Regions from separate parts of the Extibacter sp. GGCC_0201 genome, predicted to be linked through region 1. Evidence: a T-box and tRNA genes for the amino acid it is inferred to sense, from the RefSeq annotation. Region 1 holds a T-box; the other holds one or more tRNA genes.
The links. A T-box is a leader RNA that pairs with one kind of tRNA and senses whether it is charged. The one in region 1 lies ahead of HJV72_RS15015 (valine--tRNA ligase), so its partner is inferred to be a tRNA-Val.

Region 1 (12,571 bases):
CTATAATCAGCCCGATACAATACGTAAGCTCCAGAATCGTAAAGCCACTAGACTTCTGCCCTGTCACAAGCTTATATATCTGAGAGAACAGCTTGACCGTATCAACGTCATTGTTAAAGGCCATAATAGAAAATGCAGCACCTATGAACGTAATGACGATAACACTTGCTGCTTTCAGGGCATGTACAAGTCCACCGGCCGTCTGCTGCTGTTCGTATGTTACGATAAAATCTTGCTCCCCCAGGTTCTGTATATCCATGTTGGGGAACTGCTCGTGGATAATTTCTATCACTTTTAAGATAGATACTGCAACTCTGTTCTGGCTTTTCTTATCTGTGTGATGAAACTTTAGAAGCTTCAGTGTATTCAGCTTCGGAACGACCGACGGATTGGAGCATTCCATCGTAAGCACGTCCCCTAACGTCACATCGGGCTTGGTGACCTCTACGTTCCTGTCCGCTTTTATATATACTGTCTCGCTGTTTGCCGCCATGCCTACACCCTGCTTTCCGTTTCAGTCATGATTAATGTCCCCTCGCTGATGTCGCTTTTGCTTCTTACATCATTAAAGTAGTAGATACAGCCGATTATCACGGCCGCCGCCACAACACAAATTAAGCATACCCGGAGTTTTTTCCTGGCCTCATCCATACTGACACCCTCCTTATACTTCTTTTGTGGGTTAGTATGGATATATTTCGGGAAAATATACACGGGTATGCTTTTTATATTCTTTCGCGCAGACGTTTTAATATTTTCTTTTCCAGACGCGATACCTGAACCTGGGATATACCCAGCTCCTGACCTACCTGCGACTGCGTCTGGTTGGCAAAATACCGCAGATAGATAAGCTGTCGTTCATCTTTGTTCAGATATTCCAGCAGCTGCTGGAGCAGCATATGGTTCAGTATTTTCTCCTCTCCGCCTTCCTTTTCCGGCAGCTTGTCCATAAGGCGGATTTCCTGTCCTTCCTTTTGATATATCGGTTTATGCAGCGATTCGATATCACCGCTTGCATCCAGAGCCATCGTAAGCTCTTCCCTGTCGACCTCAAGGTATTCTGCTATCTCGGTGATGGTCGGTTCCCGTCCAAGTGCCTCCTGAAGCCTTTCCTGACAGAGATATGCTTTATAGGCAAGCTCCTTTAACGAACGGCTCACCTTGATCATACCGTCATCTCTCAGGAAACGTTTTATCTCTCCTGATATCATCGGAACAGCATAGGTCGAGAACTTCACTTCATACGACATGTCAAACTTGTCGATTGCTTTTAAAAGTCCGATATTCCCGACCTGGAACAGGTCTTCCGCCTCGGCGCCCCGGTTATAAAAACGTTTAACAATGCACCATACAAGTCCTGCATTTTCCTCCACTAACTGTGCTCTCGCTTTTTCATCCCCCTGGTGAGATTTTTGAATCAAAGCGATTGTGTGGTCCATACCTTACGTCCTTTACCAATAGTCTTTTCCATTTTTACGGTTGTTCCTTTTCCTGGTTCAGAATCAACTTCCAGATGGTCCATGAAAGCTTCCATGAACGAAAAGCCCATGCCAGAGCGGTCCAGTTCCGGCTTCGTCGTAAACAACGGCTCCATGGCCCTTTTTACATCCGGAATCCCTTTTCCCTTGTCCTCGATCTCCAGGTATAATGTCTTTTCCTCTGTCCTGCAGCGGATATAGATATTATGTATCTCGTTCTCATATCCATGGATAATCGCGTTGGTGACCGCCTCAGATACGGCAGTCTTGACATCCGAGACTTCTTCCACTGTTGGATTCAGCGAGGTCATAAAAGCTGCTACCGTCACCCTGGCGAACGACTCATTCGATGATCGGCTGTCGAATATTAACTGCATTTCATTCGTATTTTCCATCTACTTATCCTCCTCATATATCTTCATAATTTTTGTTGCTCCGGACATCGTCAATATTTTCTTCATTCTTTCATTGGTGTGGACTGCACACACCTCTCCTCCTAACATATAGATTCGCTTGTAGCGTCCCATAATCACGCCAATCCCCGAACTGTCGCAGAAAACCGTATCCTCAAAATCAAAGATTACATATCGGATATGGTTCTTTTCAATCAGATGGTCAGCCTCCCGCCTGATGCTCTCTGCATTGTGATGATCCAGTTCTGTCGGCAGGAATATGGTAAGACAATTCTCCTGCACTTCATACTTCATGTTACTCCTCCTCTTTTCTATGTTTTATATCGGGACAGGGCAAATTCAATTTGGGACAGGGCTTTTTTAATTGGGGACGGAGGAAATCTAAAAAACCTCCGTCCCCAACCCCTTCTTCGTTGTCACCAAAAAAGGACATGCAATCTAATTGCATATCCTTTATCTTCTGTAACCCTGTTTTATTCCTTATTCAGTTTGATCGTCTGTGCCGCCATCGTCTTTGCTATCCCCGCCGGCCTTCTGTTCATCCAGCGCGCTTTGCGCCTCGGATGCCGCCTCGGTGTTCGGATAGTTCTCGATGATCTTCTGATACTCGATATTCGCCTTGTCCTGGTCGCCTTTCTTTTCATAAGACCGGGCAAGCAGCAGCTTGGCGCCGCCGTCCGAATATCCCTCGTCCATCTGCATTACTTTTTCAAGGTTGCTGATGGCCGTATCATAGTTGGCAACTTCAAAATTATTCTTAGATGTAGAGTACAGGTCCTCGCACATCCTGGGATAGAGCTCCCCGGTTATCTCGTCAAAGCGTTCCCGCCCCACGGTTCCGAGGGACTCGGCATTTACTTTCAGAAGTTCCTCCAGCATGGCATCGTTGCTCATATCTTTCGCATTGTAATGCTTGGAGATATTCATGACGATCTCGTAGCTTTCCTGGGTAGAAGTAGCCGTTGCTTTGGCATTCTCCGTCTCCTCGCTCGTGGAACGGTAATCCTCCAGCTCTTTCTTCAACGCACTTATCTGTGCTTTCTGGGTTGCAATCTGGTCGCTGAACGCCACGGTCTGCTTGTTGAGCTTATCCTGCTTTGAAGCGTTAATCGCGGGCATAATCATAAACCACATGACCGCAACTCCGACAAGCACTCCGATTGCTATATTCACAATCGTATGCAGCCCTGTGTGTTCTTTATAGCTTGATGACACCGGCTGTATGATTGTTTCATTTCCAATATTATAAGTAACGGTCTGCTGCTGTTCCTCGGTATCCTTCTCCTTGATTCTGGCATTTTTAGATCTGCGTACCTGGTTCAGCTCATGCATATACCTGAGCGTGATGTCATCCGTCGTGTCCAGCTTGTGGGCTATCCTCAGGCACTGCCTCGCTTTGGAATACTGCTCCGTCTGTAGATATAATAGCGCAAGAAGCTGATATGCTTTCACAAATGTCGGATGGGCGGCGACGACCTTCTTAAGCTGTATGATTGCCAGGTCCTCACCGTTCTGACGGGCATAGCCAAGAGCCTGATTGAACTTCTTAATCGCCTGATTCAGCGTATCAAGCTCTCCTGGCGTCTCCTGAAGCTTCTGGATGTAATAGTTGGATATGTTTTCATGAGACTGGAAATTCTTGCTGAGGATCCACTCTACCAGAGCCTCGCCGATATCTCCCCTGCCGTAATACACAAGACCAAGAAGGTTTCTGGCTGCAATGTTCGCTCTATTGTATTGTAAACTGCGCCTCAAGGATGTTATCGCACCGGATAAATCCCGGATATTGGCTTTCTTAAGTCCATCGTTATACCAATAATTGGACTGGTATAAGAGTTTCATTGAATAATCCATATATCGTCGTAACCCTTCTTCTACTTCGTCTGCTCTATCATTTCCTTGAGTATATCCGTCATATCAGTCAGATCCTCCTGATAGACCGCATCTTCTATATCTTCCACTTCCACACTGGGCTGGAATTTCTTCAATTCTTCTTCAAAATCAAGCATGCTCTTCTCCTCCTGCCAACAGCTTCTTCACCATTCCCGCCAGATACAGAGAACCAAGACAGTAGATCTCTCCATCTCCTCTGATATCCCGGGCCGTGTCGAGGGCATCCCCCAACTCATTTTTCACAATGACTCTTTTATCTGTATATCGCTCAAATACCTGTCCCAGTTCCCGGGCCGGCAGTTTCCGCCTGTCATCAATCTCCGTGACAATATAAGCCGATGCCTCTAAGTTCCCGCACAGATAAGATATCATCTGTTCATAGCTCTTATCCGCCACTGTGGAAAATATGATTACAGGCCTTGCAGCTTTTCCTTCTTCCAGTATCCGCACGGTCTCTGTAAATGCCTCCACCGCGCCAGGATTGTGGGCTCCGTCAATCGTCACATGAGGGGCCGCTTCTTCCATCCTGCCCTGCCACTTTACCGCAGCCAATGCCTCTTGCCACCGGTCTTCGTGGACGTGTTCGTCTGCGAGAAGATAATCCGCAGCTTCCAGCGCAAGAACCGCATTCATGACCTGATAGACGCCACAGACAGGCATCTGCCACGTAACATCTTTATCATACGCATTCACCCTGCAAAAAGCAATAGATTTACGTCCAACTTCCAGGATTTCGTACGCATTTTTCGAGATTTCTCTACAGGGTGCATGCATCTCTTCTGCCTTCCTCCGAATCACTTCCGCCGCAGGGCGGCAGTTTCCGTCGAAGATCAGAGGCACCCCTGTCTTGATGATTCCTGCTTTTTCAGCAGCTATCTTCTCTATCGTATCTCCAAGTATGTCCGTGTGATCCAGACTGATAGATGTTATGACAGTCAGGCACGGATGTTCCGCAGAATTCGTCGCATCAAGCCTTCCGCCCAGCCCAGTCTCAAGTATGATGTACTCGACGTCTGCCGCAGCAAACGCCTTCATGCCCATGCCATAGAGAAATTCAAAATAGGACGGATGAGATATGCCATCCCTCCCCATCTCTTCAACTACTTCCATGACCTGGCAGAATATATCAAGAAATGTCTCATCATCCACCGGTATGTTATCAATCCGGATCCGTTCATTGATGGATATAAGATGAGGGGACGTAAAGAACCCTGTCCTTTTCCCCTCAGCCATCAGCAGCGCTTGTATATATGCACACACCGAACCTTTTCCGTTCGTCCCTGCCACATGGACAATCTTCCGGTCTTCACCCGGATGTCCAAGCCGCCTTAAGAACTCCCTCGTATGATCCAGCGTGTGCTTTTTCGTAAATTTGGGCAGCTCTTCAATATAGGCTGCAGCCTCATCATAATTCACTGCTCTCACCACTATTCTCCTGAATTATCAGTCTGCTTGGTCCACGATTTATCAGGGTCTGTCCCGGTACCTTCCTGCACCGTCAGAACACCATCCTGATATACGTATTCATTTGACGTCCGGAAGGTCGTATTGCTGGAGCCCATCTGGACGACCGTGATGACGTCTCCGTCTGACGGAGTAGTCTCCGGCAGATCAATCCGGGTATTATTCAGAAATGTACTCTTTTGCTTTTCCCCGTTAATAAATACCTTGCTGTGCTTTGTAAAGTTCTCCCCGTACAGGCTGCAGCCCTCCTCGAGATGCTTCACTACATTCGTGAGCGTGACGTCTTTGACTCCCATCTGCATATGGCCTTCCGTGATAGGCACGTTTCCATTATAAACGTATTGCTTGCCATACAGAATGTCATATTGCAGAAGCTCCAGATCCGACAGGTAGTTCTTTGTCTTCCTGCGTTCCTGGTGATAGTTGAATACGGTTCCGGAATGAATATCAAGGCGGTCAAATACATCCGCCATAATCTGATAGGACGGAATGTTGCGGTCTTCTTTCTCCAGTCCGATATTGTCCCAGATAACATAGTTCGTATTGTAGAGATAACGGCCTTTCAGGTCTTCCGCTTTCAGCCCCATCGTCGGAAGATGGTCACCGTAGAATACGACCACTGTCGGTTCCCCTCTCTCTTCGATGGCCTTTACGAGGTCCCCCGCAAACTGATCCATCTCATACACCTGGTTCACATAGTATTCCCATTTATTTTTCAGGCCTTCGTCTTCAATACCTTCCACCTTGATCTTCGGATTTTCAATTATCTGTTCTTCCGGATAATCCCCATGGCCCTGCACGCTGACACCAAACACAAAGTCCTGCTGTTCTGTCGTATCCATGGCATCCATAATGTGCTGGATGAGGATATCGTCTTTTGCCCATCCGTTCTCTGTCGTCTGCAGGATATTCATGAACTCTTTGCTTGTAAAACTGTCAAATCCGATATTGTTAAATACATTTGCCCTGCTGTAGAAATTTCCCCCGTTATTGTGCAGCGCATGAGACCCGTAACCGAGAGCGGCCAATGCAGTGGCGGCACTTTCGGCCGTCTGGTTCTTAAGCACCGTCTTATACGGATACTCGCCGGGGCCAAAATACCTGAGGTTCATGCCTGTCAGCACTTCAAATTCCGTATTCGCCGTACCTGCGCCCACGGACGGCACTTTAAAGTAGCCGGAGGAATAGTTCTTGTACATGGCATGTAGGTTCGGGCTGGCATCCTCGGATGTAGTAAAGAACTCTGCATCTGCCACGTCAAAATAGGATTCCAGCTGTATAAAGATGATATTCGGCAGCTCCTCTTGCGTACGGCCGGTCTCGTTTTTGGTAATTTCTCCATTATTGCTTATCTTTTCAATCGTCTTCTTATTGTAATCGTTCGGCTCATTGATGCCCGTATTGAACACGCTCGCCATAAAGCAGTATGGGAAACCATAATCTTCGTAAGCAAATGCTATATTTCCGAAATACGTCGATACGACTCTCTTTTCTACCGCAAGATTAGAGAAAAGCCCATATGCGGCAAAGCATACGATTATGCCAAGCAATGCCCATACATGATGGACCTTGCCTTCGAACTGCCCGCCGCGTTTCCACATGGACACGACCCAGATGACGACGGATGCGATACCGATGATCAGGACGACAAGCTCAAATCCGTTAAAATAATTGTTGATAAGACTCAGACCATCCTTTGCCACTTTCAGATCCTGCGCGTTAAATGGCGTGACCCGCTTAAGCAGCATATAGCCGTTGGCCACTCCAAGAACGAGCCAGAACACGCTGATTAAGATTCTGACAAATACTCTCCTCCTGAACAGGTACACGATAGAAAACGTTATGAATATCATAAATGCATTGTAGAAAAATACCATAGGCGTACCTGTCATATAATCCAATGCTTCAAACAGGGAATGCCTTGATATCGCTTCAATCACGAGGTTGAGGAAGCATGCAAGTATCACATGTAATAGAAGGGAGAAGCGGTTCATAAACTTATACACCGGCTTCATCTTCCTTGCAAAAGCGCTGTTGCGGCGCTGCTCGATAATCATGGCACGCCTTTCCTTTCTGGCCTTCCAGTAAGCTTTGGCGTCTTCCTTATTCATATTTTTCAATTTATGAAATGTACCCTTTATATCAGGTTTTTTTATCTGAATCTTCATATTATCCCCTTATGGCTGTCTGGCTTTCAATCCTTCCAGCCTTTCTTTTACCTGTTCTAACATCTGCTGATATTTTACAAGCTTATCTTTTTCCTCCTGGACCTTTGCCTCCGGAGCCTTGCTCATGAACTTCTCATTGTTCAGCATCCCTGTGGCACGTGCGATTTCTTTTGTAAGCCGTGCCTCTTCCTTTGTCAGACGTTCTGTTTCCTGTTCAAAATCTACAAGCTCATTGAGCGGAACATAGGCAATTGCATCCGGCACGACGACAGAGACCGCATCTTCCGCGATACCATCTTTGTTATGCTGAATGATAAAGTCGCTTGCACAGGACATTCTTATAATAGAATCCTTGAGCATGTCAAGGCCGCAGCACAGCTTTTCGTCCTCGCTCACAACGTAAATCTTCGTTTTCCTTGCCGCAGGCACATTCATCTCTGCGCGGATGTTTCGCACGCCGGAAATTATCGCTTTCAGATGCTCTGCCACGTCCTCTGCCTCCGGATAGTTCCTGTCTTCCCGGTACTTGGGCCATGTGGACCTCATCAGTGACTCCTCCTCAGGCACAAGCTTGCCATAAATCTCTTCTGATACGAAAGGCATAAACGGATGAAGAAGCTTAAGCGCATCTTTCAGCACAGTTTTCAATACCCACAGCGCAGCATTGGCTGACTCCGGCTCTTCCTGTGCACGGTAGATTCTCTGCTTCGCAATCTCAATATACCAGTCGCAGAATTCGTCCCAGATAAAATCATAAACCTTCTGAAGCGCAATACCAAGCTCAAACTTATCCATATTTTCCGTCATGTCGTGAATCAGCCTGTTACACTTGGATAAAATCCATCTGTCGCCGGGCAGAAGTTCAGACACTTCCGGCTCTTTTATCTCTTTGCCTTCGATGTTCATCAGAATAAAACGCGACGCATTCCATACCTTATTGGCAAAGTTACGGCTCGCTTCTACTCTTTCATTATAGAAACGCATATCGTTGCCCGGTGCATTTCCTGTCACCAGCGTCATGCGGAGCGCGTCTGCACCATATTGGTCGATAATCTCCAACGGGTCGATACCATTTCCAAGAGATTTGCTCATCTTACGTCCCATCGAATCTCTCACAAGTCCGTGGATGAATACGGTATGGAACGGCGATTTGCCGGTATGCGCATACCCGGAGAACACCATCCGGATAACCCAGAAGAAGATGATGTCATATCCTGTCACTAGCACGTCGGTAGGATAAAAGTAATCCAGGTCTTCATTCTTCTGCGGCCAGCCAAGTGTGGAAAATGGCCACAGCGCGGAACTGAACCACGTGTCAAGCGTATCCTCATCCTGTGTGAAATGTGCGCTTCCGCAGTGCGGACAACCTTCCGGCCTCTGCCTTGCCACAACAACTTCACCACAATCGTCACAGTAATAGGCCGGAATCCTGTGGCCCCACCAAATCTGGCGGGAGATGCACCAGTCACGTATATTTTCAAGCCAGTGCAGATAAATCTTGTCAAAACGTTCCGGAACAAATTTCAGCTCTCCCGTCTTGACTGCTTCAATGGCAGGTTTTGCCAGCTCTTCCATCCTTACGAACCACTGCTGCTTGATAAGCGGCTCTACTGTCGTATGGCAGCGGTCATGAGTGCCTACATTATGGGAATGGGGCACAACTTTGACGAGGTAGCCCTGTTCCTCAAGGTCCTTTACGATTCTCTTTCTGGCCTCATACCGTTCAAGGCCTGCATATCTTCCGCCATTTTCGTTGATGGCAGCGTCATCGTTCATGACATTGATTTCCGGAAGATTGTGGCGCTTGCCGACTTCAAAGTCGTTCGGGTCATGAGCCGGTGTAATCTTTACGGCGCCTGTACCAAACTCCTTGTCTACATAGTAATCTGCAACAATCGGAATCTCCCTGTCTACAAGCGGGAGCAATGCCGTCTTTCCAACGATGTCTTTATATCGCTCGTCATCCGGATGCACCGCAATCGCGGTATCTCCGAGCATCGTCTCCGGACGTGTGGTCGCTATTTCAAGGAATCTGTCTGTACCGACAATCGGATACTTCACATGCCAGAAGGAACCGTCTTGTTCCTCATGTTCAACCTCTGCATCCGAAAGGGAAGTCTTGCAGACCGGGCACCAGTTGATGATTCTGGAACCTTTGTAAATATATCCTTCTTCATACAGTTTGATGAATACTTCCTCTACTGCCTTGGAACAGCCTTCGTCCATAGTAAACCGTTCTCTGTCCCAGTCACATGACACACCGAGCTTCTTAAGCTGCCCTTCTATCGTCCCTGCATATTCATCCTTCCACTGCCACGTACGCTCTAAGAACTTTTCTCTTCCAAGCTCTTTCTTATCAATGCCCTCTCCTTTGAGCTGGTTCGTAACTTTAACCTCTGTGGAAATAGCGGCATGGTCCGTCCCCGGAATCCAGAGTGCATTATATCCCTGCATTCTTTTATAGCGGATAAGGATATCCTGCAATGTGTTATCAAGCGCATGTCCCATATGCAGTTTGCCGGTAATATTCGGTGGCGGCATCACTGTTGTAAATGGCTTCCTGCTTCTGTCCACTTCAGCATGAAAATATTTGTTTTCACACCATTTTTCATATAATTTCGGTTCAATCTCTTTCGGATTGTATGTTGTTTCCAGGTTCTGACTCATAGTTTCCTCCTCATACTCCTTTGTAAATGTTTCACACTCTTTTCACAATTCGGGGCAGGTAAAGGATGCCAGGAAGCACCCTGCCAAATAAAAAATCACCCCTTACCAGCATGTAAAGGGCGAATTGAAATCCGCGGTACCACCTTCATTGTACAGAAGAAACTGCTTCTATACATCTCATCATATTCGCTAACGGGAACGACTCCGGGATGGTCTACTTGCCCTTCAACCAACCGGCTCCAAAGCTACCTTCCGTCACTCCTACTTGAAACCATCTTCCAGCCCGTGGATGGTCCTCTCTTGCAAGGGTGGTGCCGTACTCTTCTTCTTCAACGCCTTTATCTTAATAAACTAATGAATATCATAGCCATCTAAGCCTGGTTTGTCAAGGTGTTTAGAGGATTTTCAGAATATCTTAAGGAGTTAAAAATATATGGTTTTCAACTTGTCAATCTTGTGTTATAATCATGCCATGGGGTATTGGCGCAGTTGGGAGCGCGCTTGAATGGCATTCAAGAGGCCACGGGTTCAAGTCCCGTATACTCCACTTCCGGCAAAAATCATTAAGAACCCGCAATCCTTTCAAAACAGAGGGATTGCGGGTTTTCTGTATGCAGAACTTCTATTCTGTATATGCCGTAAAATATGCAGTTATGCAACACGGCGCAACATGAAGTGCAATATAGAAAATGGCCTTGCCCGCCCGGCCGTCATTTTGTGCCAGCGGTGAAGGAAAAACTGTTTCCAGGCTCCCTATATGGTTAGACTATAGTTTTGCAAGAATTATCCGTGCATTTATGCTGTACTTGGAGGTAACTGCAAGGTGAAGCCAACCACAGTATGACCATCTGGAGGAGTGTAAGCTACATTTACATCAGCCTGTCCTATAATAGCGATTTCATAAGATCCTATATTTTTTGTTTCAAATCTTAGTTTGCTATTTAAAACCTCTCCCTGCCGGTTGTCCAGCGCATAGCCTTCTTCCATCGTCTCAAGGTTGTTCTCGATATTTACCGGGCCTGCCGGTCCCCGGTCTCTCTTGTCACCTTTCGGGCCCTGAATTCCCTGTAATCCTTGCGGTCCCGTCTTACCTGTCTCACCTTTTTCGCCTTTTGGTCCTTTAAATCCTGCAACGCCTGGGTCGCCTTTTGGACCTCTGGCCGGCACCTGCGTGTCAGATTCTCCTATGTGCCAGTTGCCATTTTCACCGATGTAGATTTCCGGTATAAAGCTTGTTGTCTCTTCCATATGTATGTCCTCCTTGTTATTTGGTAGCTATATCCTGTCAAAAACAATTGGAACAAGAAGGGACAATATGGTAATTTTTTTCTTTTTCTAACGGTAATCCAGATATAAAAGACCTTTCTACCACGTCTACCCCCGTCTCAGAGCATCCCCCATGACTTCAGAATATATAGCCAGCCGGTAAGGGAAAATGCGCTGAAAAACGTTGTCAGCATGATAACGCTTGATGACAATATTCCATCGTGTCCCATATTCTTTGCCATCACGAAGCAGCTTACCGTCGTTGCAGACCCAAGCATGACAAGTATTGCGACCAGCTTCTCCTCCCGGAAGCCCATCTGAATGGCCACCGGCAAAAATAAAGCGCAGAACCCCACCAATTTTAACACGGCGGCAGTAAGGGCCGGCCTGGCTTTTGCGAAGGCCCTGTGGACATCAAAAGAGGCCCCCATCGCCATCAGTCCCATGGGCGTTGCCATTCCCGAGATGCTTGTAACCGTTTTTTCTACGATATGAGGCATCGGAATCTTAAGTGCAGACCATAACAGACCTGCTGCAATACCGATGATGATTGGATTTGTAACAATCCCCCGCAGTGTCATCCTTACCACCTTGCTGCTCAGCTTCTCACGTCCCGGGCAAAAAACAGACAGCATAGCAACTGCCATAACATTATATAGCGGCACGCTTCCAATAATCATGAGCGGCGCCATCCCTGCCGTACCGTATATATTCTGAATAAACGCTATTCCCAGAAGTGCCGCACTGCTTCGATAGGATGACTGTATAAATTCTCCTTGAATCGTTCTATCCTTCCACAAAAATGAGACAGCTGCAGATATGGCTATGCTGGCGACAGTTGCCAGAAGACAAAACAGAACAAACCTCGTATCCCAGACCTGGCTGAAATCCACCGTAGCAAGGTCATGAAACACAAGTACCGGAAGTGGGACAAGAAATACAAACCGGTTCATTTTCTCTGCAAAAATGTCATCAATCCATCCGATATATTTGAGCAGCAGCCCCAGAAGCATCAATATAAAAATAGGAACTGTCGCATTTAAACTAAAAATCAAATTATCCATGGTACCTCCCTGACCAGGCTGGGGACACCCAGGATTTAGTTGGGGACGGAGGTTTTTTAATTTTCCTCCGTCCCCAACTACGTTTTGCCGTGTCCCTCTTTAGAGAAATAATTTTTTGTATATATTGTAATCTTCGTTTTTATACACATTTATCACCA
Region 2 (12,571 bases), on a different contig from region 1:
CCCAGTTGTTGGTAATGTGGTTGTACATCTGTGTCGGGTCCCATATCGCATATACGAAAAAGGATACGGTATATTCGTGGAACGGGACGGCACCTTCCACCGTAACAAGATCCTTGTCGGTATCTACGGACCAGCATTCGGCAGGAACCACTTCCTGGGTCGTGCGGTCTATGACTTCCCACCACTTTTTCGGATCATGTACGTAGTCAGCCTGTACCTGTTCGCGGAAATACCCGTCTAGAAAATCAATGGTGACAGTCGTATCGACTGCAAGATTGTGCCTGGACATGAGCAGCATCTGCTGGCATTCTTCCATATGCTCTTTGGCGAATGCATTATGACCTCTTGCCACAAAGTATGTCGTATATATTTTTGCATCTAAAGATTTGATTTCATCATCCAGCTTCGTGCCATCGCTGTCACGAAGGGCATCTGCGCCCCAGCGGTCGAGCATTTCCTGCGTTTCTTTTAAAAAATTGGATTCGCTCGGCAGCGTGACTCTTCCTTTTGTTTTAGACATAATTAACCTCCCTGATTCAACGCGTGCAGGACGATAAAGCTCCCCACGCAAACATTTAATTTGAGTATATGGAATAACGGGTGAGATTACAATAGCACGATTGTTGGTTTTTTTTGCACATTTGTGTGTTATCATTTGTACAATCTTGTATTTCGCAATACTGTCTGCTACATTTAAAGGCAGAGCAACAGGGTGTGAACAATTGAATATCAATGTGGAAAAGGAGCTGCAAGATTGTCTATGAAGTCTATGGAAGTCGAAGTGATTCGAAGCGCTGAAGATTTGGAAATGCTGTCCCCTTTTAAAGTGGACAACAACTTGTGGGGAACAACAACTGTCCCGGAAACATATGGGTATCTCGGATTTATCCCGGATGACGGATTCTATCTGAAGATGGTATGCAAGGAAGCAGATCCGCTTAGGAAGTACAGGGATATGAATGCGCCTGTATATCGTGACAGTGCCATGGAAGCCTTCTTTCTGTTTGAATCGGAACGGGAGCGGTACATACAGCCGACTTATCTGAATTTTGAGGTGAATGCCAACGGCGCTCTGCTGGCGGCATATGGTAAGGAGCGCATATACCGCACTTATTTTGCGAAAGAAGAACATCAGGAATTTGCTTGCAGTACACAGATAGAAGAAGACCGGTGGAGCGCGGCGCTGCACATACCGGTTTCGATTCTGGAACATATATACGGCCCCCTCTGTCTGGAGGCCGGCAGTACATTTACCTGTAATTTCTATAAGATATCAGAGGCGGCTGAAATAGAGCACTATGCCTCCTGGTCTATGATAGAGACGGACGTGCCGAGCTTTCATCTGCCGGAATACTTTGGAACCGCTGTGATATCCGAGGGGCGAAGGAGCCGCCGGCAGGACTAGAAGCTGCCCTCGGCCATTGCTTTTATAGAAGAGGCGTATTCGGAAGGCGTCATTCCCGTCACCTTTTTAAACTGCCTGGAAAAATAATGGATGGAAGTGTAGCCAAGGTGTTCGGATACCTGCGTGAAGTTCATGCGGTTCGTCCGTATCATTTCCTTGGCTGCATCGATCTTCATCTGAGAAAAATACTCGATAATGCCGAGAGCGCTTCTCTCCTTGAAGATTTTCTGCAGCTGAGAACGGCCGATGAGGTTATCGCGGCAGATCTGTTCTATCGTCACGTGTGAACTGATATTGCTTTCGAGATAGTCGACGACGCGGTTGAATATTTCATTATCACTTCTATTTTTGGTCGTCTTCTGGGGTGCGGCCTTGGGCAGCTTCTTGTCAAATATGATTGGATTGGAATATCTTCTTATTATATGTATAAGGAACTGTTCCAGAAAGAGCCGGATGAGCTGTTCAGAACCGAACATGTCGGATTCCTTCTGAGGCATGTTCTGCAGATAAGGATCGTCCAGCCTGCAGTCAAAACAGCGGCGAGCTTCAATTATAATAGAAGCGAGGAGATTCCGCTCCGTCTCGTCAATTTTCAATATGCGTTTTTTGAAAAAGCGCATGGCTTCGTTGCGGCACTGGAACGATATAACGACAAGGTTAGGAGCAGAGTCCCCGGTCGCTTTTACATTATGAAATTCGTTTGGCTGATGGAATGCCACATCGCCCTTCTTCAGCACGGTAAACGAACTGCCGCCCGTCACGCCTACCTCTCCTTTGTCCACGCAGATAAATTCCCAGAAGTCATGTGATTCCCCTTCGAATGAGAAATCGCTCATATATTCAAAGTAGTGGATACTGTATATCTTGCCGACAGATATAGAATCTTTCAATTCAACTCCGTTATATCCCATAATAATCCCCCTGTTTTGTGTGTTTTGTAATATGAATGATGTAGATTTTTGTCTAATCTTACTAATATTATACCTCTTGTTTTGTGAAAAATCAAAACTAAAATGCGGATAGTGCAAATTAAGAGGATTTTAGGACAAAGATTTTTGTGCATATTTGTAATACAATAAATCTAGACACAAAGTAATCTTTATAGGAGGTAAAGTATTATGAAAAAAAGAGTTTTGAGCGTATTATTGTGCGTAACAATGATCGCTGCCATGGTTGTCGGATGTGGCAAGAAGTCTGATGGCGATGGGGGAGACAAAGGTGGAAAGAAACTTGTTTACTGGGCAATGTGGAGTGAAGGCGAACCACAGGCGAAGGTAATCAAATCCGCTATTGAGAAGTATACGAAGGATACAGGAGTAGAAGTTGACGTACAGTTCAAAGGACGTAATGGACAGCGCGAAGGCCTGCAGCCTGCATTGGACGCAAAGCAGCAGATTGACCTGTTTGATGAAGACGTCAACCGTGTAAATGGTTCATGGGGCAAATACCTGCTCGACCTGGAAGACCTTGCAAAAGACTTTGAAGCCGAGCACGGCAACGAGACGCTGTACAAGATCGCCCGCAACGCATATGCACAGAACAACGACGGAGACGAGACGCTGCATTCTATTCCTTATCAGCCATCGATCTTCGGATTCTTCTACAACAAGACATTGTTTGACCAAGCCGGCATCGAAGCAGTTCCTACGACATGGGAAGAGTTAGATGCTGCATGCGCTAAGTTAAAGGATGCAGGTATTACACCTATTACAGGCGACACTACATACATGACATCTTTCATGGGATACCACCTTGGACGTTACCTTGGACAGGACGGCGTGAAGGCTCTCGTTGGAGACCCGGCTGTTGCTGATAAGGTTGAATCAGGCGATATCGAGAAAGTATCCTGGGAAGATGAGAAAGTAGTTCAGGCTGCAAAGGATATCGAAGATTTCGCAGCGAAGGGATACTTCTCCAAGAACATAGCTTCCAACATCTACCCGGCAGGACAGAATCAGGAGTTCGCTCCTGGTGAAGCTGCAATCATCCTCTGTGGTTCCTGGCTGCCGAACGAAATCAAGGTCGGAGAAAATGCTGAGGGCGATGACAAGGTTGAAGTGGCAGACGACCTGACATGGGGTTACTTCAACTATCCATCTGTGAAAGACGGAAAAGACGACAGCACAGCAAACAACATTGCAAACCAGGTGCTGGCAATCAACAAAGATTCTAAGATGACAGAAGAAGCTTTTGAACTCATCACATATATCACGGCAGGAGATGCTGACAAGCAGATGACGACGGACGCTCTGTGTATCCCGGCAGACAAGGCTAACGCAGATGCATGGCCGACAGAACTTACAGAAGTGAAGCCAGGGTTCGACGCTACGACGACATACTATGACTGGGCTGTAGGCGCAGAGAACAATGGAGACCTTACACCGGTTCTCAACGAGAACGTTGTGAAGCTCATGGCAGGAAGCATGACAGCAGATGATTTCATCAAATCTTGCAAAGAGGCATCTGGACAATAGGCCCTGTGCGGTTGACAAGAACAGAAGTTAATAGGTAATATATATATGGTGGCATGGCGTCATACGCTGCCACCATATTTTTTAAGACAAGGAGGTTGTCTGATGAAGAAAAATAAAGGAATGATTGTGGGGTTCCTCGCACCGGCCGTTATTATCTTTCTCATTGTATTCCTGTACCCGATTGTCCGTACGGTAATGATGAGCCTGTATAAGATAGAGGCCGTGACAGACACCATGGACTTATGGACATTCGTAGGAGTACAGAACTACCAGAAGCTTTTTACGACGGCTATTTTTAAGACGGCCATGATGAATATTGTGAAGATATGGCTTATCGGCGGTATTATCGTAATGATCGTATCGCTGTTCTTCGGCGTAATCCTTACAAGCGGCATCAGAGGGAAGAAATTCTTCCGTGCCATCATCTATCTGCCCAATATCGTCAGTGCGGTCGCACTGGCTACGATGTGGCTGCAGTACGTATACAGCCCCAAATTCGGACTTTTGAAGAGCGTGCTGGATGCGCTCGGGTTACATAAGCTAGCGGAGACGCAGTGGACTGCCCCGGAGAATGTATTCTGGGCCCTGCTGCTTGCATACTGCTTTGGTATGATTGGTTACCATATGCTGATCTGGATGAGCGGCATCGAACGTATCAGTCCGGACCTGTATGAGGCTGCCACGATTGACGGGGCCAACAAGCCGCAGCAGTTCCGCTACATGACACTCCCTCTGCTGAAGGGCGTGTTTAAGACAAATATTACGATGTGGACCGTCAGCACGGCTGCCTTTTTCGTATGGTCACAGCTGTTCTCCTCTGTTACGGCCAACCGGGCCACGATAGTGCCGGTACAGTATATGTACATGCAGATATTCGGCGCGGGCAACGCAGTGACAGAACGTAATGCAGGATACGGTGCGGCAATAGGTATTATCCTGTGCCTGTGCGTAGTTCTTGTATTTACGGTATGTAACAAGTTCATCAAAGATGACGATCTGGAATTCTAGGAAGGAGGAGCGGTCATGTCTAAGAATAAAGAAAAGAAAGTTAGAGAGAAGATTAACTGGAAAAAAGAAGCAAAGCTGGCTCCGGGCTATATCGTCATCATTTTGTGGGTATTATTTACACTGATGCTGCTTGGCTGGATTATAGCGGCCAGCCTGTCTACCACCGGAGATATATTCGCGGGGAAGGCGCTGAAGTTCCCTTCCGGGCTTCATTTTGAAAACTATATCGAGGCGTGGGGGTCCGGAGGTGTTGCTACCTTCTTCATGAATTCCCTGATGTACTCTATCGTATCCTGTATCCTGCTCATACTGATCTGTGCGCCTGCGGCATATGTTCTGGCGAGATTCACGTTTCTCGGAAACAAGATTATCCAGACCGGGTTCGTATCGGCGATGGGCGTACCGATTACGATGATTGTGCTTCCGCTGTTCTGCATCGTCGCGAATATGGGCATCCTGAACAGTATCGTGGCGAGCAAGGCGACACTGATGTTTTTGTATATAGGCATTAACATACCATATACGACTATATTCCTGCTGACGTTCTTTGCGAATCTTTCTCGTACATATGAGGAAGCGGCGGCTATCGACGGCTGTCCTCCGACGAAGACATTCTGGAAGATCATGTTCCCGATGGCACAGTCAGGAATCGTGACAGTGACGATATTCAACTTCATCAATATATGGAACGAATACTTCCTGTCCCTCATATTTGCAAACAGCGACGCCCTGCGTCCTGTAGCCGTAGGATTATATGGAATGCTTCAGTCCATGCAGTACACAGGCAACTGGTCAGGCATGTTTGCCGCCGTCGTCATCGTGTTCCTGCCGACATTCATCCTTTACATCTTCCTGTCGGAGAAGATTATCGGCGGCGTTACCGGTGGTATCAAAGGGTAATTGTTACTGTTGAATTAGAAAAGAGCTTGGAGGAAAGACAATGAATAAACCGGTATTGGTCATCATGGCGGCAGGAATGGGCAGCCGCTATGGTGGATTGAAACAGATTGACCCAGTAGACGAAGAAGGACATATCATCATGGACTTCTCCATGTTTGATGCCAAGAGGGCTGGATTTGAGAAGGTCATCTTCATCATCAAGAGGGAGAACGAGGCTGACTTCAGAGCGGCTGTCGGTGACCGGATGGCGAAGTACATGGATGTATCCTATGCCTATCAGGAGATTGGCAATATCCCGGACGGCTACCAGGTTCCGGAAGGGCGTGTAAAGCCATGGGGAACGGCTCACGCTGTCTTAAGCTGCATCAATCAGATAGATGGTCCGTTTGCGGTCATCAATGCAGACGACTACTATGGACAGGAAGCGTTCCGGCTTATCTATGACTATCTGGCATCCCATGAGGATGACGATAAATATCGTTACACTATGGTTGGTTATGAACTTGGCAATACGGTAACGGATAACGGGCATGTGGCACGTGGCGTATGCGATATGAACGAAGATGGCGAGCTAAAAGCCATCCACGAGAGGACCCGCATTGAGAAACGGGACAACGGAATCGCCTACACAGAGGATGACGGCAAGACGTGGGTGAACGTACCCGCTGATACGACGGTGTCCATGAACATGTGGGGATTTACGCGTAGCATTCTGGAGGAAGTCGAGGCCGGCTTCCCTGCATTCCTGGACGAAGGGCTTAAGGTCAATCCGATGAAATGTGAATATTTCCTGCCGGCAGTAGTAAGTGATCTGCTCGGTGAGGGCAAGGCCACGGTCGCGGTGCTTAAATCTGCGGATAAGTGGTATGGTGTTACCTACAAAGAGGATAAGCCTGTCGTCATGGCAGCGATAAAAAAGATGAAAGAAGATGGCGTCTATCCGGCTCATCTCTGGGAGGAAGCATAATGTCACAGATAACAAGGGAGCAGCGTGATGAGGTGATTGCGCATTTCCAGTATGAAGGTATGCTGGTGGAGGAAGGCCCATATGGAAGCGGGCATATCAACGATACGTTCCTGCTCGTGTTCGAGATTGCCGAGATGGGGCAGATTAAAGTGATCCTTCAGCGGATGAATAAGGACGTGTTCGAGAAGCCGGTGGAGCTTATGGAGAATATCCTTGGAGTTACGTCCTATCTCAGGGAACGGATTATCGAAAACGGCGGCGACCCAGAGCGGGAGACGCTCAATGTGATACCGACCGTTGACGGGAAACCATACTATCTGGATTCCTGGGGCGACTACTGGCGGTCCTATAAATTCATCACAGACGCCACGAGCTATGATCAGGTGGAGAAGCCGGATCATTTCTACCAGAGTGCGGTTGCTTTTGGCAACTTCCAAAGGCTGCTGGCGGATTATCCGGCAGAGACGCTACATGAGACGATCAAGGGCTTCCACGACACGAAGGCCAGGTTCGCGGCATTTAAAAAGGTAGTGGAAGAAGATGTGATGGGCCGGGCGGCGTCTGTACAGGAAGAGATCCAGTTCGTGCTCGACCGGGAGGAGATTGCAGATTACTTCTGCGACCTGCTCGCCAAAGGGGAGATTCCGCTCCGGGTAACGCACAATGACACGAAGCTGAATAATATCATGATTGACAACAAGACCGGGAAAGGCATCTGCGTGATTGACCTGGATACGGTCATGCCAGGACTGGCCATGAATGATTTCGGTGATTCTATCCGTTTCGGTGCCAGTACCGCGGCAGAGGATGAGCAGAATCTTGACAAAGTATCTTGCAGCATGGACCTTTTTGACTTATATGCCAGGGGGTATATCGAAGGATGCGCAGGAAAGCTGACCAAAAGAGAGATAGAGCTGATGCCGATGGGGGCCAAGACGATGACTTACGAGTGCGGCATGCGTTTCCTGACAGATTATCTCCAGGGAGATACCTATTTTAAGATACACAGGGAAGGCCATAACCTGGACAGATGCCGTACGCAGTTCAGGCTGGTTGAAGATATGGAGAAGAAGTGGTATACTATGCAGGACATCGTTAACAAGTATAGCAACAGCTAGGAGGCAGAACATATGGCAAAAATATTGATAACAGGCGGTGCTGGCTACATTGGCAGCCATACGGCGCTGGAACTGCTGAACGAAGGTTACGAAGTAGTCGTATATGACAACCTGAGCAATTCTTCCAGAGAATCGGTAAAAAGAGTGGAAGAGCTGACAGGAAAGAAGATTGCATTTTATGAAGGGGATGTGCTGGATGAGGCTGGACTCGAGAAGATGTTTGGCGAGCAGAAGGTGGATGCTGTCATCCACTGTGCTGCGCTCAAAGCGGTAGGAGAATCCGTACAGAAGCCTTTGGAATACTATCACAATAATATAACCGGTACGCTCAGCCTCATGAAAGTGATGAGGAAGGTGGGGGTGAAGAACATCGTGTTCAGTTCCTCTGCAACAGTGTACGGAAGCCCGGAAATCATACCGATTACGGAAGACTGCCCGAAAGGACAGTGTACAAATCCCTATGGCTGGACGAAGTCTATGATGGAGCAGATTATGACGGATGTGCAGAAGGCGGAGCCTGAGTGGAATGTCATTCTCCTGCGTTACTTCAATCCGGTCGGTGCCCACAAGAGCGGCCGTATCGGGGAGGATCCCAAGGGTATCCCGAACAACCTCATGCCTTACATCTCACAGGTGGCGGTCGGCAAGCTCGACAAGCTCGGCGTCTTCGGAGATGACTATGACACGCCGGACGGGACCGGTGTCCGGGACTATATCCATGTCGTAGACCTGGCGGTCGGCCACGTTAAGGCGATTCAGAAGATATTCGACAAGCCGGGGCTTGCGGTATACAATCTCGGAACCGGCAAAGGGTATTCTGTCCTTGACATGGTCAAAGCGTTCGCCAAGGCGAGCGGCAAAGAAGTGCCTTATGAGATCAAGCCCCGCCGTGAAGGTGACATCGCCATGTGCTATGCAGACCCGAAGAAGGCAAGAGAAGAGCTTGGGTGGGAAGCGGAGCACGGTCTGGATGAAATGTGCGAAGACACATGGAGATGGCAGTCCATGAATCCGGACGGATATAGAAGCTGAAGGAAATAATATCAGACAATGAAGCGGAAGCCTTAGGGCCTCCGCTTTTATAAATTCAAATAAAAAAATGGAGACAACAGGACTTGAACCTGCGACCCTTCGCACGTCAAGCGAATGCTCTCCCACTGAGCTATGTCTCCATGATAGTATTATATCAATAGAAGGCTGGAAAAGCAACATATAATATAGCAGGTGGTGAGAAAGGATGGGAGCGGACGGCTCCCTCCTACTCGATTCCGACGTCACCGTGAAGCATCTTTATATATCTGCTCGGCGACATGCCCGTGGATTTCTTGAATATCTGACTAAAATATTGCGGATTGTTTCCACAGCCTACCATATCTGCCACATTCTGAATGGAGTCAAGGTCGGAGGACGCCAATATCTCCTTTGCCCGTTTTATCCTCATGTCCGTCAGGTATCGGGAGAATTTACAGCCGGTTTCTTTTAAAAATCTTTTGCTTAGATAGTCAACGTTCATAAACAGGTAATTTTCTGCAATCCATTTCAGTGAAAGTCCAGAATCGCAGATATGTGCCTCCACGTATTCCTGTATCTTGTGGCTGATATCGCCGGTATATCGCTGTGAGTGATATTCTTCAAAAAAGCAGGTAAGCTGCTCATCTAACAGCATGGCGATTGCACCGCAGTCTTTTTCCTTTTCCAGCTTTATGAGAAATTCAGCGGCATCCACCATATCAAAAGAGCGCAGCCTGGCGACAGAAAAGATAATCACTGAGGCCGCAAGCTGTTTTAAAAAGTCGGCGTCAGAGAGGGAGGCCAATGTACTTTTGAGCTCCAGATATGCCTGGGTGGAGTCCGGCTTTTCCGGCGAGTATACGGACGCCGTCAGCCGCTGTACCTCCTTGATGATATTCTGGTAATTGTAGATGGACAGCGTATTGCTGCCCTCTGTGAAATATAGGATCTCATATTTTCTTATGTGGGGAATAAGCTCTGTCAGCATATCCGCAAGGCTCGGGCAGTGATCGTGCCTGTACTTGATGGAGACGGCCTGCTCTAATGCGACAGAATCGAGAAACTCATATATCTGTTCCAGATTGTCGTTTACCGACTTAAAGAAGAATATCATCGTGTTGTATACATAGATGATATGGAATGTAATGCCGGGGCAGGATCTGTCGCGGAAATGCTGTAGCTTATCCAGCAGTATGGGATGGTTTTCCGGTGTTACAAAATAAATATAAAATAACTCATAAGATATATTGTCAAAATCAATGTAGCGCTTGTAGTTTGAAAAAACATAAGAAAATTCTGCATTTGTCTCCTGGCTGAGACTGTCATTGATAATGCCGACCATCAGATTCAGATTCATATTTCTGGCGATAAAGTTCTGCGGGGGGCTATCCTTGGATGTAAGATAATTGGCATAATCCTTCTGTACGTCCCGCAGGCTTTCTATAATCTGCTCCTCGTTGCAGGGCTTTAACAGATAATGTCTGACGCCGTACTGCATGGCTTTTTTGGCATATTCAAACTCCCCGTACCCGGATAGAATGATAAACTGCGTATCTTTGTTGACCGCGTGTATACGTTGAATGAGGTCGAGGCCTGAGAGTCCGGGCATCTTGATATCCGTGAGAACAATCTCCGGGTATTCGTCCAGAATGATATTGTAAGCTTCTATTCCGTCTTTCGCAGTTCCGATGAGCTGAAGGGAGAGGGAATCCCAGTCAATCAGGTCCGCTATAGTCTCGCGTATGATTTTCTCATCATCTACTATCAATACTTTCAGCATGCGTTCCTCCTGGTATTATGATTCTTGCCACGGCGTGCTCTTCGTCCCTGTTAAAGAGAATCAGGCCATAGCCGGTTCCGTAAGTAAGCTGGATGCGTTTGTGGATATTCAGAAGCCCGATGCCAAATCCGTGCGGGGTGATGAGGCCATTTTCGAGCTTCTCGAGCAGATCAGCTTCAAACTGGGAACCGTTATTGATGACATCTATGGTAATCGTGTCATCCAGACGGGCGCCCTCCAGCCTTATATGACACACCTCGGTGCTTTTTTCCATCGCGTAGTTGACAGAATTTTCTACGAGCGGCTGTATCGTAAAGTGAGGCAGGGAAATATCAAGTATGCCGGGCTCCACTTCCTGGGAGTAAGTCAGCCTGTCCTCAAAACGGATGCGCTGGATTGTCAGGTAGCACTGTACGATCTCCAGCTCGTGGCTCAGAGTGAAGTTCCGTGTGCCGGAACTTAAGGTTTCCCGCAATAGAGTTCCGAGCGCCTCTACCATGGAGGATATATCCTTTTCGCCGATTGCCTTAGCCCGCCAGTTCACCGCCTCCAGCGTGTTATAAAGAAAATGAGGATTGATCTGGTTTTCCAGCGCCTTCAACCTGGCGTCTTTGGAAAGGATTTCATTGACATAGTTCTGCTGTATCAAGTCCTGTATCTTCATGGTCATCTGGTCAAACTGGTTGTGAAGGACGCCGATCTCATCTATCCTGCTGCTGTAATCGTAGCCGATATCAGGCGCTTTCGATTCATCTTTCCCAAAGGCCTTCATCTTATTTACAAGACGCCGGAAATCTTCGGTCACAGAACGGATCAGCATTCTGGACAGCAGGATTGCAATGAGCACGGATACGAGGATGATGGCCAGCGCAAGCAGCATGGTAAAGCTCAGAGTCTGAAAGATGCGGTCATAGGGTATCAGGCAGATATAATCCCAGGACGTGTTCTTGATCGTTCCCTGCACCGCAAAATACCTGTCTGAATCGACAGTAACAACTCCGTAGTCCGAACTTAGCTGACGGTTTATGTCCTTGAGCTGTTCTGAACTGATGCCGTCGGAATGATAGAATTCCGAACCATTTTCCAGCAGGGCGTACTGTGTCTCTTCCGACGGCAGGACGGAACGGGTCGAAGAACGAATCAGCCGGTTCATGTCCACACATACGACGACAGTGCCGAGCCTGTGGAAATTCATCTGCTCCACCCTTCGGGAATCACGGCCGAGAAAGAGTCCGTAGGAGTTGCAGTAGTCTGTGACAGCACACGGGTACCCCGATACATTATTCGCCGCAGCAATCACTTCCTTGTGAACCTGTTCGGGTACGGAGGAGCTTTGGGCCTCATAGCTTTGTACGACTCCGCCTGGATAATAGAGATTGATATAGCTGATGCTGTTGTTCTTGTATGTGGAATAATAATCTGCCAGCAGTGTTTCCAGAGCATTTTCCGCATTGCCGATCCGGATCTCGGATTCCTCATCATTCAGGGTGATCAGGTTCTTGCGTATATTTGAGTTAGAGACTATGGCACTTGTCATTGATTCTATATTGGATATTTTTCTGGAGATATCCTCGGCGCTGTAGGTTAAGGAACCGGCAAGGGCCTGATACAGCAGTTTGTTGCTTGAATTTAATACCATAGTAATACCTGCAATGGAGGAAGATATCATAAGCAGCATTACAATTAATATGATGCCTACGATCTTAGTCCCAAGCTGCAGATTAGAGATTCTGTCTATCATTGCTTTTTTATTCTTCATCGTAAATATCTCCATGTCCGTGTGTCAACAATACTTATTATAATGTATATAAGCCGCAGGAAAAAGGCCTGAATCAAATAGAACGGAATTTTAGAAAAACAAGACGGAAAAGTTTATATCATATTGAAAATAAAGCCTCTATAATGTGC

Region 2: it has a tRNA-Val gene. The T-box ahead of HJV72_RS15015 (valine--tRNA ligase) is inferred to sense a tRNA for this amino acid. The anticodon was not compared.

The regions. Positions count from the first base shown of each region.
Region 1 is NZ_JABFCH010000024.1:37,012-49,582, reverse strand. Features, by position in the region: gene HJV72_RS15055 (stage V sporulation protein AA) at 1-493, opposite strand, end outside; gene HJV72_RS15050 (hypothetical protein) at 496-651, opposite strand; gene HJV72_RS15045 (SigF/SigG family RNA polymerase sporulation sigma factor) at 726-1,439, opposite strand; gene spoIIAB (anti-sigma F factor) at 1,418-1,873, opposite strand; gene HJV72_RS15035 (STAS domain-containing protein) at 1,874-2,185, opposite strand; gene HJV72_RS15030 (tetratricopeptide repeat protein) at 2,372-3,745, opposite strand; gene HJV72_RS20005 (hypothetical protein) at 3,766-3,900, opposite strand; gene HJV72_RS15025 (bifunctional folylpolyglutamate synthase/dihydrofolate synthase) at 3,893-5,200, opposite strand; gene HJV72_RS15020 (LTA synthase family protein) at 5,212-7,416, opposite strand; gene HJV72_RS15015 (valine--tRNA ligase) at 7,426-10,083, opposite strand; T-box leader at 10,196-10,425, opposite strand; tRNA gene HJV72_RS15010 (tRNA-Ala) at 10,558-10,630, shown strand; gene HJV72_RS15005 (collagen-like protein) at 10,879-11,331, opposite strand; gene HJV72_RS15000 (AEC family transporter) at 11,469-12,413, opposite strand; gene HJV72_RS14995 (protein-ADP-ribose hydrolase) at 12,513-12,571, opposite strand, start outside.
Region 2 is NZ_JABFCH010000006.1:28,530-41,100, forward strand. Features, by position in the region: gene gnpA (1,3-beta-galactosyl-N-acetylhexosamine phosphorylase) at 1-520, opposite strand, end outside; gene HJV72_RS05605 (carbohydrate-binding family 9-like protein) at 761-1,405, shown strand; gene HJV72_RS05610 (AraC family transcriptional regulator) at 1,402-2,316, opposite strand; gene HJV72_RS05615 (ABC transporter substrate-binding protein) at 2,524-3,879, shown strand; gene HJV72_RS05620 (carbohydrate ABC transporter permease) at 3,982-4,887, shown strand; gene HJV72_RS05625 (carbohydrate ABC transporter permease) at 4,903-5,787, shown strand; gene HJV72_RS05630 (nucleotidyltransferase family protein) at 5,828-6,754, shown strand; gene HJV72_RS05635 (phosphotransferase enzyme family protein) at 6,754-7,872, shown strand; gene galE (UDP-glucose 4-epimerase GalE) at 7,885-8,904, shown strand; tRNA gene HJV72_RS05645 (tRNA-Val) at 8,973-9,044, opposite strand; gene HJV72_RS05650 (response regulator transcription factor) at 9,131-10,663, opposite strand; gene HJV72_RS05655 (sensor histidine kinase) at 10,638-12,422, opposite strand.